Regions from separate parts of the Georgenia sp. TF02-10 genome, predicted to be linked through region 1. Evidence: riboswitches for the same ligand, from Rfam matches in the RefSeq annotation. Region 1 holds a riboswitch; each other region holds the start of a gene.

The links. A riboswitch is a leader RNA that binds a small molecule or an ion and turns the genes downstream of it on or off. The one in region 1 is predicted to bind thiamine pyrophosphate.
Region 2: it holds a riboswitch for thiamine pyrophosphate, as region 1 does, so the genes downstream of both, MF406_RS02015 (Ykof family thiamine-binding protein) here and thiM (hydroxyethylthiazole kinase) in region 1, are expected to answer to the same signal.
Region 3: it holds a riboswitch for thiamine pyrophosphate, as region 1 does, so the genes downstream of both, MF406_RS17620 (thiamine ABC transporter substrate binding subunit) here and thiM (hydroxyethylthiazole kinase) in region 1, are expected to answer to the same signal.

The regions. Positions count from the first base shown of each region.
Region 1 covers NZ_CP094289.1:3,742,932-3,748,216, forward strand. Annotated here, with positions in the region: gene purL (phosphoribosylformylglycinamidine synthase subunit PurL) at 1-484, opposite strand, end outside; gene MF406_RS17080 (bifunctional hydroxymethylpyrimidine kinase/phosphomethylpyrimidine kinase) at 622-2,133, opposite strand; gene thiE (thiamine phosphate synthase) at 2,130-2,783, opposite strand; gene thiM (hydroxyethylthiazole kinase) at 2,780-3,589, opposite strand; TPP riboswitch at 3,581-3,672, opposite strand; gene MF406_RS17095 (helix-turn-helix domain-containing protein) at 3,869-4,129, shown strand; gene MF406_RS17100 (hypothetical protein) at 4,300-4,521, opposite strand; gene MF406_RS17105 (hypothetical protein) at 4,518-4,970, opposite strand; gene MF406_RS17110 (NAD(P)/FAD-dependent oxidoreductase) at 5,201-5,285, opposite strand, start outside.
Region 2 covers NZ_CP094289.1:438,345-443,629, forward strand. Annotated here, with positions in the region: gene MF406_RS02000 (hypothetical protein) at 1-900, opposite strand, end outside; gene eda (bifunctional 4-hydroxy-2-oxoglutarate aldolase/2-dehydro-3-deoxy-phosphogluconate aldolase) at 1,194-1,835, shown strand; gene MF406_RS02010 (sugar kinase) at 1,986-3,116, shown strand; TPP riboswitch at 3,183-3,289, shown strand; gene MF406_RS02015 (Ykof family thiamine-binding protein) at 3,343-4,005, shown strand; gene MF406_RS02020 (ECF transporter S component) at 4,017-4,625, shown strand; gene MF406_RS02025 (ABC transporter ATP-binding protein) at 4,622-5,285, shown strand, end outside.
Region 3 covers NZ_CP094289.1:3,864,851-3,870,135, reverse strand. Annotated here, with positions in the region: gene MF406_RS17635 (monovalent cation/H+ antiporter complex subunit F) at 1-292, shown strand, start outside; gene mnhG (monovalent cation/H(+) antiporter subunit G) at 289-732, shown strand; gene MF406_RS17625 (DUF4235 domain-containing protein) at 892-1,149, shown strand; TPP riboswitch at 1,178-1,279, shown strand; gene MF406_RS17620 (thiamine ABC transporter substrate binding subunit) at 1,338-2,480, shown strand; gene MF406_RS17615 (iron ABC transporter permease) at 2,480-4,243, shown strand; gene MF406_RS17610 (ABC transporter ATP-binding protein) at 4,237-5,285, shown strand, end outside.

The sequences.
Region 1 (5,285 bases):
CGCGGGCGGTGTCCGGGTGGTCGACGGCGCCGAAGCGGAGCTGGTCCATCACGGCCACCGGCCGGGCGCCCATGGAGATTATGTCCCGGACGATCCCGCCGACGCCGGTGGCCGCGCCCTGGTAGGGCTCGACGTAGCTGGGGTGGTTGTGCGACTCGACCTTGAAGGTCACCGCCCAGCCCTGGCCGATGTCGACGACGCCGGCGTTCTCGCCGATGCCGACGAGGAGGTGCTCGCGCATGGCGTCGGTGGTCTTGCGGGCGAACTGAGCCAGGTGCCCGCGGGAGGACTTGTAGGAGCAGTGCTCGGACCACATCACCGAGTACATGGCGAGCTCGGCGGCGGTGGGCCGGCGGCCGAGCAGCTCCACGATCCGGTCGTACTCCGCCGGCCGCAGCCCGAGCTCGCGGTAGGGCAGCGCCACCTCCGGCGTCGCGGCCGCGTGGTCGACGGTGTCCGGCAGCTGCTCGACCACGTCAGTCATGTCTCCTCCGCGCGGGTCGGGGGGCGGTGCGGGCTCAGGCTACCTGCCGCCGGGCGCGCGGCCGCGGGGGCGTCCGTCCCGCGGCCGGGGGGGCGTGGCCGGCGACGGCGGGCCGCCCGTCCCGCCGCCGGCGGCCCTCAGCCCGCCTGCCCTCCCGAAGCGTCGAGCAGCGCCTGGGGCGCGGCGAAGAAGGCGTGCTCGTGGGCGGCCGAGAGCCGGAACGCCTCGCGCATCGCGGCCCTGGTGGCCTCGTCGGCCGCCGCGGCGGCGCGCGTGACGATGCCGACGGCGCGCTGGGTCGCGGCCGCGAACGCCTCGTCCGCGTACGTGTCGAGCCAGGGACGGTAGGGGTGCTCGGCGTGTGCGAGCAGGTGCAGCCGGGTCCCGACGTCGTGGTAGAGCCAGAAGCAGGGCAGCACCGCCGCGACCAGCACCCGGTAGTCCCCGCGGGCGGCCGCCGCGAGCAGGTGGTTCAGGTAGGCGGTCGTAGTGGCGCTCGGCTCCGCGGCGGCCATGGCGCCCGGCGGGAGCCACCGCTCGTGCAGCTGCAGCTCTCCCGCGATCGCCCCGTCGGCGCTCGCCGCCCAGAACGACTGCTCCTCGGCGGTGGGGGCGAGCCGGCTGGCCTCGGCGAGGACCCGGGAGTAGTCCCGCAGGTAGAGGGCGTCCTGGGTGAGGTACCAGCCGAACGCGGCCCGGTCGAGGGTGCCGTCGCCGAGCCCGCGGACGAACGGCAGCTCGTCGATGCCCGTCCGGAGGTCGCCGATGTGCTCCCACCAGCAGGTCGCGACCTCCTCCGGGGTGGGGCGGGTGGCGAGGCCGCCGCGCGCCCAGAGCCCGGCGAAGTGGCTCACCGGCCCGTGCCCGGAACCGACCTCGAGGTCGGCGCCGTGCCGGATGCTCTCAGTGAGCCAGCGCTTGGACTCCGCGGCCGCCGTCGCCCAGTCGCCGGAGGCGGGGTACCGGGTGGCGACGGCGGAGGAGAGGGAGCAGCCGGTGCCGTGCGTGCTGGTCGTGTCGACCCGGACGCCGGGGAACTCCACGACCCGGACCGCGGCGCCGGTGGCGTCGACGAGCGCGTCGGGCGAGCTGTCCCCCGCGAGGTGCCCGCCCTTGGCGAGCACCCGGGCGCGGTAGCGCGCCGAGACCCGGCCGGCCTGGGCCAGGACCGTCTGCCAGTCGGTCGCGGGCGGCTCCTCGGCGAGGATCGCCAGCTCAGGGACGTTCGGGGTGAGCAGGTGGGCGCCGGCGGCGAGGTCGCGCAGCGCGGTCTCGGCGTCCTGGTCGAGGAGGCGGTCGCCGCTGGTGGCGACCATGACCGGGTCGAGCACCACCACCGGCGGGCGCACCCGGTCCAGCCAGGCCCGCACCGTCTGGATGACCTCCGTCGTCGCGAGCATGCCGATCTTGACCGCGTCGATCTCGACGTCGTCCGACACCGCGTCCAGCTGCTCGGCGAGGAAGCGCACGGGCGGCACGTGCACCGAGCGCACTCCGCGGGTGTTCTGGGCGACCAGGGCGGTGACCACGGCCATGCCGTAGCCGCCGTTCGCGGCGATGCTCTTCAGGTCGGCCTGGATGCCCGCGCCGCCGGTCGGGTCGGTGCCGGCGATGCTCAGCACCCGCGGGACCCGCACCGGCCCCCTCACGCGGCCCCCTCCCACGCCACCCGCAGCTCGCGGGCCGCGGCCGCGGGGTCGGGTGCGGAGCAGATCGCCGAGACGACGGCGGCCCCGGCCGCCCCGGCGGCCCGGATCGCCGGCAGGTCGGCTGGCCGCACGCCGCCGATCGCGACGGCGGGCAGCCCGCTCGCGGCCACCAGCCGGGCGAGCTCCGGGTGGCCGAGCGGCGCCGGGGCGTCCTGCTTGGTGGCGGTGGCGTGCAGCGCACCGATGCCGACGTAGTCGACCCGTGCGGGGCTGGCCGCGGCGGCCGCCAGCTGCTTGTCGGTGGCGGCGCTCAGCCCGAGGGTCGCGTCCGCGCCGATCATCGCGCGCACCGCGTCCACCGGGAGGTCCGCCTGCCCCACGTGCACCCCGGCGACCGGGGCACCCGCGGCTCGGGCGGCGAGGAACACGTCCACCCGGTCGTTGACGAGGATGGCCACCGGCGGCGGGACGACGTCGGCCACGCGCAGCACCGTGTCGAGGAACGCCCGCGCGGGGGCATCCTTCTCCCGCACCTGCACCGCCGTCACCCCGCCGTCGACCGCGGCGCGCACCAGCTCGACCACGTCGTGACCGGCCGCCGCGGCGAGGCGGGAGTCCGTCACCAGGTACAGCGACAGGTCGGTGCTCACGAGATCGCCGCCCGGTCGCGGACCGCGTCCGCGTCGACGGCGGCGAGCGCGTCGAGGAACGCGACGCCGAAGCTCCCGGGACCGGTCGCGCGGGCCGCGGCGAGCTCGGCGGCGACCGTGTAGACGGTGACCGCGGCGACCGTGGTGGCGAACCTGTCCGCGTCGACGGCGGCGAAGGCGGCCATCACCGCGCCGAGGGCGCACCCGCCGCCGGTGATCCGCGTGAGCAGCGCGTCGCCGTTGGCGATCCGGACCAGGTCCCGCCCGTCGGTGACGACGTCGACCGGCCCGGAGATCGCGACGACTCCCCCGGTGGTCTGCGCGAGCGAGCGGGCGGGCGCCACGGCTGCGTCCACGCCGTCGGACGCGTCGACGCCGCGGCCGCCCGCACCCGAGCCGGTCACCGCGATGATCTCGGACGCGTTGCCCCGCACCACGGTGGGGCACAGGTCCCGCAGGGTGTGGCCGAGCGGCGTGCGGACGGGCAGCGAGCCGACCGCGACCGGGTCGAGCACCCACGGCGTCCCCGCCTCGTTCGCCGCCGTCACCGCCTCGAGCATCGCCTCCCGCTCCTCGGCGGCCGGGGTCCCCAGGTTCACGAGCAGCCCCGAGGCGACCCGCGCGAACGGGCCGGCCTCCCCCGGGATGTCCACCATCGCGGCCGCGGCCCCGAGCGCGAGCAGCGCGTTGGCGGTGAAGTTCATCACCACGCCGTTGGTGATGGAGTGCACGAGGGGCGCCTGGGCGCGCACCCCGTCCAGCGCCGAGCAGGTGAAGTCGATGAGGTCTTCTGGCGTGCGCGTCATGCGCGACATCCCTTCGCTAGTACGAACTAGATCAGGTTCGACGGGTGTGATCTCAGCCCCGCGGGGCACCCCGTGTCGGTGGTCGTCGCCCACGCTACCCGCTATTCCCGGCCGGGGCGGGCACGCCGTCACGCCCGCTGGCGGGGACGTTGGCGACGCCGAGGAGGTCCTGGCTGACCTGCCGGGCAACACATGGGGACCGGGTGTAACCGCTCGTGCACCCCTGACAGGGGTTACCGTTCTTGCACATCCAGCCAATGTGCACGTACGATCACCTGCATGGCCGACATCGCGTTCACCACACCCGCCCAGATCGGGGCGGCGATCCGCGGCGCCCGCACGCGCGAGGGACTCACCCAGAACCAGCTCGCCGAGCGCGCCGGCGTCAGTCGCCGATGGCTCATCACGCTCGAGCGCGGGCAGGGGCAACGGGCCGAGCTCGGCAAGGTCCTCGACACCCTCGACGCGCTCGGTCTGGACCTCACCGTCACACCGCAGCGTCGCAACAGCGAGCTCTCCGACCTCCTGGAGGACCTGTGAGCAGCCGCTACCTGGCCGTGCTGCTGTACGGACAGCACGTTGCAGGTCTCGAGCAGACCCGAGGCGGCCAGCACGTGCTGCGCTGCCGCGACGTGCATGCCGCGGCCTGAGCTGCCGCAGAGAGGGACCGCACCCCAACGCGGGTGCGGTCCCTCTCGGGGTCGTCTTCGCTAGGCGCTCTTGCGCGCCCGCCGCTTGCGCTCCGAGCGCGTCATCCGCCTGGGCTTCGCCTCAAAATCCCCCGTGACGTCGCTGCCGAAGTCCTTCCCGAACCTCTCCTCGAAACGCCGGCGGAGGATCGCCACCAGCTCGCGCTCCTCGGGAGTGATCGGGTCGGCCTCGCCTGCGGCGATCGCTCGGGCGAAGGCGCTCGGCCACTTCTTCTCCGTCACGACCACCACCTCCTCCGCTCATTCTTCGCTGTCGGACTGCTGCTGTCTACGTCATCGTCGCCTACGACGGCTTCCGTCACGGCGACCACCATCTCTGCCTCGACCGCAGTGGCTTCGCCGGCCAGAGCGATGAGCGCCCGCAGCGCGATCACTCGATCGATCTCCTTCTTGGACCGGGCCAGGTTCATCGCCCACTCCGCTCGGTCCCACCACTCCTGACGCTCGGCGCCGCGTCGGGCTGTCTTGGTGGCGGTCCTGGCCGCGCCGTAGGCGACGCCGGCGCCGGCGAGGGCGAACACGCCGGCCGCTGGCGGCCCGGCCCAGAAGGCGCGCCAGAAGGGGTCGTCCAGGACGAACGGCGGGAGGAACCCGCGGCCGATCGCGCCCGCCGCTATGCCGGCGAGGGCGGCGATGACCAATCGCCACGATCGTGACCACGAGGCGCTCACCTGATCAGTCCGCCCCGCTGTGCCCTGACAGCCGCACCACTGCATGGCGGCGCGAGAGGGAGGGCCTCCGCGCGCTCGCGCGCGCCGCGCTCGGCGATCTGCCCGCCCGCGATCAGCACGACCCGTCGTCTGCCCTCGACCGCTTCTTCGGTCCGGTCGGTTTCCACAGCCATGACCGGACCAGGACCTCGGCGAACACCGGCTCGATCGGTCCTGACGGCCCTGCCTGGTCAGCGGGCGCGGTCGGCCTCGAGCAGCCGCAACCACACCTCGCTCACCGTGGGGTAGGCGGGCACGGCGTGCCAGAGCCGGCCG
Region 2 (5,285 bases), 650 kb from region 1:
GGCGGGCCGCGCAGCTGCCCCGGGTCTGGCTCGCCGGCTCTTCGGCGGGGTGGCCAGCCACAGGTCCTGGGTGGCGATGTGGTCGCCACCCAGCCGCGGCCACATGTCGTGGAACGACAGGTCTTCCCACGCGCCGGTCACCCACCGGTCCGTCACCTCGAGCTCGCGGGCCGAGATCGGTCGCGCCAGGACCAGGTCGTGACGCCCCGGCGTGATCGCGCGCTTCTTGATCTTCTGCAGCCCGAGGTTCCCCGCGAACCGCCCGGTCTGCGAGCCTTCGCCGTCGGGTGCCGCGGCCGACGATGCGGCCGTCCACCGGAGGCTGCCGCGGATCCCGGCGTAGACGAGCACGACGGAGTGCTCGTAGCGCCAGGTGTCCCGGACGGGCTCGTACCGGTTTCCCACCCGCGTGCCGCCCGTCCACCACACCGCGAAGCCGGGCTGCATGTTCTCCTTGTGGCTCAGCAGCAGGTCGTCCAGGCCGTAGTCCCAGGTCTCCTTGCCGCTGCGGCGCCGGAGCTGGACGTCGGGATGGTTCTCCCGCAGGTAGGTGCCGAACGTGTCGAAGAACAGGTCCTCCAGCTGAGCCGCGGACGCCATCTGGTAGTTGTCCTCGCGGAACTGCCGCTGACCGGCGACCCACGGCAGGAGGAAGTCCGCGCGGTCCAGCATCCGGCGGACGAGCCCGACGAACCGGTCGATCCCGGGCTGCCCGCTCTGGCCCGCCGGCTCCGGCCCGCTCTGGCCCGCCGCCTCCCGCCCGGTCTGGTCAGCCGGCTCATGCCCAGGCGGCTCCGGCGGATGCTCGACCGGCTGCTGGTCGGGCCAGTCCGCCGGCTCCGGGACGCCGAACAGGTCGAACTGCTGGCCGACGGCGGTCCGGTCGCGATCGTGACCCACCCCAGGACCGTAGCGGCCAGAACGCGGGACTCCCCGCGCAGCCACCTGCGCAGGCACTGCCTGGGTCGCAGCGCTCGCGGAAGCGCCGGACCCGCGAGCGGCGCGCCAGCGGGTATCGCACGCGGCTGTTGTCACCGCTTTGACCCGGCGGTGAGATCTGATTCCCGGGAGCACCGACCTGGTTCGTGCTAGCGTCGGTCCCGCTATACGGATGCAAGTTCCACCATGCAGGAAGCACTCACCTACGACCGAGATACCTGCCTTGTCAGGTACCTGCCTACGAAGGAGTAGTCATGGACGTTCTGTCGGTGCTGAGCGCCGCTCGCCTGGTGCCGGTGGTGGTCCTGGACGACGCCGCCCAGGCCGACGGGCTGGCCGGCGCCCTCGTGGCCGGTGGCCTACCGGTCGCGGAGGTGACGTTCCGGACCGCTGCCGCCGCCGAGTCGATCCGCATGATGGCCGAGCGGGGCGACATCCTTGTCGGCGCTGGCACCGTCCTGACGGTCGAGCAGGTCGACCAGGCAGTGGCGGCGGGCGCGAGCTACGTCGTCTCCCCGGGGCTGAGCCGGGCGGTGGTCGAACGCTGCGGCGAGCACGGAGTGCTGGCGCTGCCCGGCGCGGTGACCGCCACGGAGATCCAGGCGGCACTCGAGCTCGGGCTGACGACGGTGAAGTTCTTCCCGGCCGGCACCTCCGGAGGTGCCCCGGCGATCAAGGCGCTCGCGGCCCCGTTCGGTGGGGTGCGGTTCGTGCCGACCGGTGGGGTCGGCCCGAAGAACCTGGCCGACTACCTGGCGCTCCCCGCGGTCGCGGCGGTGGGCGGGTCGTGGATGGTGCCGCGGGACCTGGTCGCGGCCGGGGACCTCGCCGAGGTAACCCGGCTGACCTCCGAGGCCGTCGCGCTGGCGCAGCGTCTGGCACCGGCGCCGGCCTGACCGGGGAGTCACGGCCGGCCGCGTCGAGCGTCACGTCCCGCCCGGCGTCGTCGGCGGCATCAATGGACCACGTTCGGCCGGCAGCGCCGGCCGCAGCCCGCGGCGGTCCCGACCGCGGGCGATCGATATCGAGACCTGAGGAGTGTTCCCGTGAGTGTTGCCGACCTGCCCGCCGAGATCGCGGCGCTGAACCTGCGCCCCGCCGAGGAGTGCCGCTACGACGCCGTGTCGCTGGGAGAGGTGATGCTGCGGCTGGACCCCGGGGAGGGGCGGATCCGCACCGCGCGCTCGTTCCGGGCCTGGGAGGGCGGCGGGGAGTACAACGTCACCCGCGGCCTGCGCCGGGCGTTCGGGCTGCGCGGGGCGGTGGTGACCGCGCTGGCCGACAACGAGATCGGCCGCCTGGTGGAGGACTTCATCCTCGCCGGCGGGGTGGACACGCAGCTCATCAGGTGGGTGCCCTACGACGGGATCGGCCGCAGCGTGCGCAACGGGCTGAACTTCACCGAGCGCGGGTTCGGGGTGCGCGGCGCGGTGGGGGTCTCCGACCGGGGGCACACCGCCGCCGCCCAGCTCGGCCCGGACGACGTCGACTGGGACCACCTCTTCGGCGACCTCGGGGTGCGCTGGCTGCACACCGGCGGGATCTACGCCGCGCTGTCGCCGACGTCGGCCCAGACGGTGCTCGCGGCGGTGACCGCCGCGAAGAAGCACGGCACCGTCGTCTCCTACGACCTGAACTACCGGCCCTCGCTGTGGAAGTCGATCGGCGGGCAGGCCAGGGCCCAGGAGGTCAACAAGGCGATCGCCGAGCACATCGACGTCATGATCGGCAACGAGGAGGACTTCACCGCCGCCCTCGGCTTCGAGGTCGAGGGGGTCGACGAGAACCTCTCCACCCTCGAGGTCGAGAAGTTCGCCGCCATGATCGACAAGGTGGCCGCCGCCTACCCGAACTTCAAGGTCATCGGCAACACGATCCGCACCGTGCGCTCCGCCTCCCGCAACGACTGGGGCGCGATCGCCTGGTCTCCGGCCACCGGCGTGGTCCAGGCGACCCACCGGAAGGACCTGGAGATCATGGACCGGGTCGGCGGGGGCGACTCATTCGCCTCCGGCCTCATCTACGGCCTGCTCGACGGCCAGCCGCTGGCCACCGCCGTGGAGTACGGCGCCGCCCACGGCGCCCTGGCCATGACCACCCCGGGCGACACGACCATGGCCACCAAGGCCGAGGTCCTCAAGCTCGCCGCCGGCGGCGGGGCCCGCGTCGACCGCTGACCAGCACCGCACCGCCGTCGTCCGCATGCGACGGCGCAGGCGCCGGCGGGACCTGGTGGTACGGTCGCAGCACCCCCGGGGAGCGCCCAGCGCGCTGAGAGTGCGGAGAGTCCGCAGACCCGTTTACCTGATCCGGTTCGTACCGGCGTAGGGAGCAGGGCACCCGCCCGACGCGTGGCGCGTCGGCGGGTCTCGCAGTACCCGCGGGCCCGAGAGAGGGACCGTGATGAGCACCAAGACCGACGACCGCACCGCCGCCGGCGCCACGCCCGAGCAGCTCGGCATCGGCATGCGGTTCAGCGTCCACCCGCACACCGACGCCTTCGTCGAGGTCATCGGCGGGGCCCTGGCCGACGCCGCGGCCGCCGGCCGCACCGAGGGCCTCGTCCTGGACACCGACGAGGTGAGCACCTACGTCGGCGCCCGCACCGAACCGGCCGAGCAGCGTCTCGTCGACTACCTCACCGCCGTCGTCGCGGCGGCCCACCGCCGCTCCGGCGGCGGGCACGTGGTGGCCCACGTGCTGTTCTCCCGCGGCTGCCCCGGTGAGGTGGCCTGCGACCTCGCCGTGACCGGGCTGCCCCGTCCCGCACCGGTGCAGGTCGAGCCGACCGGGATCCGGGCGGCGGCCCAGTGGTCGCTCTACCCGCTGCTCGACGGCGGCACCGATGCCGGGGACCACATGGCCCACATCGAGGCCGCCATCCGGGCGGCGACGGCCCGGGGCACCGCGAGCAGCCCGGCGCACTACGCCACCCGGCTCACCGGGGACGTCGCCGACGTCCTGGCCACCGCCGTCGACGCGTGGGCCCAGGTCGGCGCGGTCGTCCCGCACGTCGTCAGCCACCTGACCGTCTCCGTCGGCTCGCCGACGGCGGCCGGCGCCTGAGGGCGGCGGAGATGGCCGCGCCGCACACCCCGCCCGCCACCCGCCGCCCCGGCTGGGCCATGGCGGACCTGGTCCTCATGGTCGTCCTCGGCGTCGTCTTCGGGTTCGCCTACTGGGCCCTCGTGCAGGCCTGGAACGGGCTGAGCATCCTCATGGGCCCGGCCGGGGACCTGGCCCAGCACGTCCTCTTCGGCGGGTGGCTGCTCGTCGCCCCCATCGCCGTGGCGATCATCCGCCGGCCGTTCGCCGGCATCGCCGCGGAGGTCATCGCCTCGGTCGTCGAGGTCGTCTTCCTCGGCTCACCGGTCGGGCCCACCCTGATGATCGCCGCCGCGATCCAGGGCGCCGGCAGCGAGCTGCCGTTCGCGCTGACCCGGTACCGCCGGTTCGGGTGGGCCGTGTTCGCCGTCGCCGGCCTGCTCGGCGCGGGCCTGGTGTTCTTCTACTCGGCGTTCCGCTCCGGCTGGTACGGGCAGGAGATCTTCGCCCTGCGCCTGGCCGTGCAGTGCCTCTCCGGGATCGTCCTCGGCGGGCTGCTCGCCAAGGTCGTCGTCGACGCCCTCGCCCGCACCGGGGTCGTCGACAACTTCGCGATCGGTCGGCAGCGGGACCGGTCGTGAGCCAGACCGCGGCCGCCGCCCGCCCGGCCGGCGTGGGCGGCCCCGCCGTCGCGCTGGCCGACGTCACCGTCGCCGTCCCGCGCCGGGCCGAGCCGGTGCTGCGCGGGGTGTCGCTGCACCTCGCCCCCGGCGAGCAGGTCGTCGTCCTCGGGGCGTCCGGGTCGGGCAAGTCCACCGTCCTGCGCGCCATCACCGGGGTGGTCCCGCACACCCTGGCGGCCACCGTCACCGGGGAGGTCAGCGTGGCCGGCACGGCGACGCTGCAGACGCCGGTCGTCGAGCGCTCCCGCCACCTCGGGGTCCTCGCCCAGGACCCCGCGGCGGCCGTGTGCCTGCCCGGGGTCGAGCAGGAGGTGGCCCTGCCGCTGGAGAACCATGCCGCCGACCCGGCGACCATCGGCCCTCGGGTCACCGCAGCGCTCGCGGCGGTCGGGGCGGCCGGGCTGCGGGACCGGCCGACGGCGGCCCTCTCCGGCGGGGAGTCCCAGCGGGTCGCGCTCGCCGCGGCCCTGGTCACCGAGCCCGCCGTCCTGCTGCTGGACGAGCCGACGTCGATGCTCGACCCGGCCGGGGTGGCGGCGGTACGCGCGGCGCTGGCCGCGGCGGTCGACAGGTACCGGCCGGCGGTCGTCCTCGTCGAGCACCGGCTCGACGAGTGGG
Region 3 (5,285 bases), 120 kb from region 1:
GCAGAGCATGGCCGACGAGGACGCCCCGGTGCACGACCCGGACGCCGCGGACCTGCGCGAGCGCGGCTACGAGGACGGCCTGCCCGGCGGGCCGGCCGAGGAGGAGGAGCGGACGGGCGTCGCCGGCCGGGCTCCCGGGGCCGGGCCGGTCGACGGCGGGACGCCCCGCGGGGGGCCGGTCGACGGCGGCGGGGCGCCGCGGGCCGAGCCGGCCGACGGCGGCCCGGTACCGCGGGCCGAGCCGCCGAGCACCGGGCCGACCGCGAGGCCGGCCACCGAGGGGGAGCGATGACCTGGGCCACGGCGGCCGAGGCCGCGGGCACCGCCCTGCTCGTGCTCGGGGCGACCCTGACGCTCGTCGCCGCGATCTCGGTGAGCTTCTTCCGGGACCTGCTCTCCCGGATGCACGCCGCGGCCAAGCCCCAGGTGCTGGGGCTGACGCTGATGATGGCCGGCCTCGCCCTGGTGGTGCAGGACTCGGTGGTGGCCTGGACCCTGGTGCTCGTCGTCGCGTTCCAGTTCATCACCGCGCCGATCTCGGCCCACATGGTCGGCCGCGCTGGGTACCGGACCGGCAAGGTTGACCCGGACCACCTGGTGGTGGACGAGCTCACCGAGGACCTGGCCGCCGCCCAGCGGTCCGCCGAGGGCTTCGACGGCGACGGCCGCACCGCCCGGGACGCCGGCGGCAGCTCGGCCCCGGACGCCGACGGCGGCGCCGTCCGCGGGTGAGGCGGCGCCCGGCGCCCCGCCCGCCCGTACGTGCCGCATCGGCCGGCGGGTCGACCCCCGGCCCGGGTGCGTCGGCCCACCCCGCCGCCCCGCTGAGCAGGACCGCCGCCGTTCGGGCATGATCGACGGTGGGCAGTAACCACTACCGACGGAGATGCAATGGACATGGGCTGGAGGCTCATCAGCACCGGGGCGCTGCTGGCGGCCGGGGTGCTGACGAACAAGATCGTCGACGGCGGCTGGAAGGCCATCACCGGGCACGAGCCCCCGACCGACGAGGACGACCCCGACGTCGGCGCGTGGCAGGTCATCGTCTTCGCCGCGGTCTCCGGTGCGCTGCTGGGCCTGGCCCGGCACTACGCCCTGAAGGGCGCCGCCAAGGTCTACCCCGCCGAGAAGCGGGTCGACAAGCACTGAGGTCGCTCCGGCCCTGGTAGGCTCGCCGGCGAAACGACAGGGGAGCGCCGCGAGGCGCTGAGAGTGCGGCAACGCAGACCCTCGAACCTGCCCGGTTAGCACCGGCGAAGGAAGTCGGGATATCTCTCCAGGCACCCCGGGCACGCCCGCCGTGCCCGGGGTGCAGCCCCTCCCCGCCAGGAGGAGCCATGACCACCACCAGCGACCGCTCGGCCGCCCGCACCAGCCACCGCTCAACCGCCCGCACCCGCCGTCGGCGCACCGCCCTCGCCGCGCTCGCCGCCACCGCCGTGCTCGGCGCGTGCAGCCTCACCGGCGGGGGCGGCGACGACGGCGACACCCCCGGCGGCACCGGTGACGGCACCGGCACCGCCGCGGGCGGGGAGCTCACGGTCGTCACCCACGACTCGTTCAGCGTCAGCCAGGACCTCCTCGACCAGTTCGAGGCGGACACCGGCTACCGGCTCACCATGGTCGCCCCCGGCGACGGCGGGGCGCTGGTCAACCAGCTCGTGCTGACCAAGGACTCCCCCCTCGGCGACGTCGTCTACGGCATCGACAACAGCTTCGCCGCCCGCGCCATCGACGCCGGCGTGCTTGACCCCTACACCCCGGCCGACGCCCCCGCCGGGGTGGCCGAGAACGCCGTCGACGACGAGGGCCACCTCACCGCGGTGGACCGGGGGGACGTGTGCGTCAACGTCGACCACGCCTGGTTCGCCGACCGCGGCATCCCCGAGCCCCGCACCCTGGCGGACCTCACCGACCCGGCCTACCGGGACCTGCTCGTCGTCACCAACCCGGCCACCTCCTCGCCCGGCCTGGCCTTCCTGCTCGCCACCATCGGTGCGTTCGGCACCGACGGGTGGCAGCAGTACTGGACGGACCTGGCCGCCAACGGGGTGCGGGTGGCCGAGGGCTGGTCGGACGCCTACTACGTGGACTTCTCCGGCTCCGAGGGCGCCGGCCCCCGCCCGCTGGTCGTCTCCTACTCCTCCTCCCCGGCGGCGGAGGTGCCCGAGGACGACGCGGAGCCGCGCACCGGCGCGCTGCTCGACACCTGCTTCCGGCAGGTGGAGTACGCCGGCGTCATCGCCGGGGCGGCCAACCCCGAGGGCGCACGCGCCTTCGTCGACTTCCTGCTCTCCGACCCCGTCCAGCAGGACATCCCGGGCCAGATGTACATGTACCCGGTGGCCGACGTGCCGCTGCCCGAGGAGTGGGCCGCGCACGCCCCGCTGGCCGAGGACCCGCACCAGGTGGACCCCGCCGACATCGCCGCCCACCGGGAGGAGTGGGTCACCGCCTGGACCGAGATCGTGGTCGGGTGATGGCCGCAACCGCACCCGCGCCGCCCGCCCCCAGGCCCACGCCGGCTCCCGCCCGGCAGCGCCCCGCCCGCCGGCCGCTGGCCGGCCGCGCGCCGTCCTTGCTCGGCTGGGGCCTGACCGCGGCCGTCCCGCTGGTCTTCCTCGGCGTCTTCTTCGCCTACCCGGTCGGCACCCTGGTCGCCCGCGGATTCTTCCCCGACGGCGCCGCCGACCTGTCCGGGTTCGCGGAGGTCTTCGCCCGCCCGCGGACCTGGCGGGTCATCGGCATCACCCTGGCCCAGGCCGCGGCGGGCACCGCGGTGTCGGTGCTTCTCGGCCTGCCCGGCGCCTACCTGCTCTACCGCTGCTCCTTCCCCGACCGGGGCCTGGTGCGGGCGGCGGTGACCGTCCCGTTCGTGCTGCCCACCGTCGTCGTCGGGGTCGCCTTCCGCTCCCTCCTCGGGGCGGGCGGGCCGCTGGGCTTCCTCGGCCTGGACGGCACCTTCGCCGCCGTCGTCGCCGCCCTGGTCTTCTTCAACTACGCGGTGGTGGTGCGCACGGTGGGCGGCATGTGGGCCCGGCTGGACCCGCGCGCGGAGGAGGCCGCCCGGGCCCTGGGCGCCTCCCCGGCCCGGGCCTTCGCCACGGTCACCCTGCCGGCGCTGGCGCCCGCGATCGCCTCCGCCGCCTCGGTGGTGTTCCTGTTCTGCGCCACCGCCTTCGGCGTGGTCCTCATCCTCGGCGGCCCGGGGTACGGGACGGTGGAGACCGAGATCTGGGTGCAGACCACCCAGTTCCTGGACCTGCGGGCGGCCGCCGTGCTCTCCGTCGTCCAGCTCGCCGTGGTCGCCGCGGCGCTCGCCGTGGCCGGCCGCACCCGGGCCCGGCAGGAGCGGGCCCTGCGGCTGCGCGACACCCCGGCCGACCACCCGCTGCGCCTGCTCGCCCCCCGCGCCGGGGGCGGCCGGCGCCCCGGGCCGGACCTGCTGCCGGCCGCCGTGACCGCCGTCGTCCTCGCCCTGCTGGCCGCGCCGCTGCTCGGGCTGGTCGTGCGCTCCCTGCACCAGCCCGACGGCGGGTGGGGCCTGGCGAACTACCGCGCCCTGGGCAGCACCGGCACCGGCGCGCTGACCGTGACCGTCTGGGAGGCGGCCGCCAACTCCTTGCGGGTGGCGGTGGACGCCACCGTGCTCGCCATCGTCGTGGGCGTGGCGGTGGCGCTGGTGCTCTCCCGCCGGCCCCGGGCCCGCGCCGCCCGCCGGGCCGCCGGCGCGCTGGACGCGGTGTTCATGCTGCCGCTGGGGGTCTCGGCGGTCACCGTCGGCTTCGGGTTCCTCATCACCCTCGACCGGCCCCCGCTGGACCTGCGCTCCTCCCTGGTCCTGGTCCCGCTGGCGCAGGCGGTGGTGGCCGTGCCGATGGTGGTGCGCACCGTCCTGCCGGTGCTCCGCGCGATCGACCCCCGGCTGCGCGAGGCGGCGGCCACCCTCGGCGCCGCCCCGGGCCGGGTGCTCGCCACCGTGGACGGCCCGTTCCTCGTCCGCGGCCTGGGCCTGGCGGTCGGGTTCGCCTTCGCCGTCTCCCTCGGGGAGTTCGGCGCGACGGCGTTCCTCGCCCGGCCGGACCGGCCCACCCTGCCCGTCGTCGTGTTCCGGCTGCTCGGCCGCCCCGGCGCGGAGAACTACGGCATGGCGCTGGCCGGCGCCGTCGTGCTGGCGGTGCTCACCGCCGTCGTGATGGCCCTGGCCGAGCGGCTGCGGACCCCGGAGGCGACCGGATGGTGAGGCACGAGCCCGTCCCGACCCCGGCCCGCCCGGCCGACGCGGACCGCCCGGACGCCGGCCGGCAGGAGCCTGACCGAGCCGATCCGAACCGCCCCGGCGCCGACCGGCCCGACCGCGGCGGATCCGCCCCCGGCCGCCTCGACCGCGGCGGATCCGCCGGCCGGCCTCACCCCGGCCGGCCCGGCGCCGCCCGGCCCGACCCCGCCCCGGCGTCCGCCGACGGCCTGGTGCTGCGCGGCGTCGTCGTGCGCTACCCCGGCGCCGGCGGCGAGACGACGGCGGTGGCCGGGGTGGACCTGGACGTCGCCCCTGGGGAGGTGCTCGCGCTGCTCGGGCCGTCCGGGTCGGGCAAGTCCTCCCTGCTGCGCGCGGTCGCCGGGCTGGAGCCCGTCGCCGCCGGGACGGTCGCCTGGGCTGGTGCGGACGTGACCACCACCCCCGTGCACCGCCGCGGCTTCGGGCTGATGTTCCAGGACGGCCAGCTCTTCCCGCACCGCACGGTGGCCGGCAACGTCGGCTACGGGCTGGCGCACCTGCCGCGGGCGCAGCGCCGCCGCCGGGTGGCCGAGCTACTCGACCTCGTCGGCCTGACCGGGTACGCCGGCCGCACCGTGCCGACCCTGTCCGGCGGGCAGGCGCAGCGCGTCGCCCTCGCTCGCGCGCTGGCGCCCGCCCCGCAGCTGCTGCTCCTGGATGAGCCGCTCTCCGCCCTCGACCGCGGCCTGCGGGAGCGCCTGACCGGGGAGCTGCGGGACATCCTGCGCGCCACCGGCACCACCGCGCTGTACGTCACCCACGACCACGACGAGGCCTTCACCGTGGCGGACCGGGTGGCCGTCATGGCCGACGGGCGGCTGGCCCAGGTGGACACCCCGACCCGGCTGTGGCGCCGCCCGGTCAGCCGGGACGTCGCCGCCTTCCTCGGCTACGGGCCCTTCCTGCCCGCCGCCGTGGTGGCCGGCACCGCCCGCACCGAGCTCGGCCCGGTGCCGCTGCCCGACGGGTTGCTGGGGCGTGCTGCCGGACCGGACGGGCTCCCGGT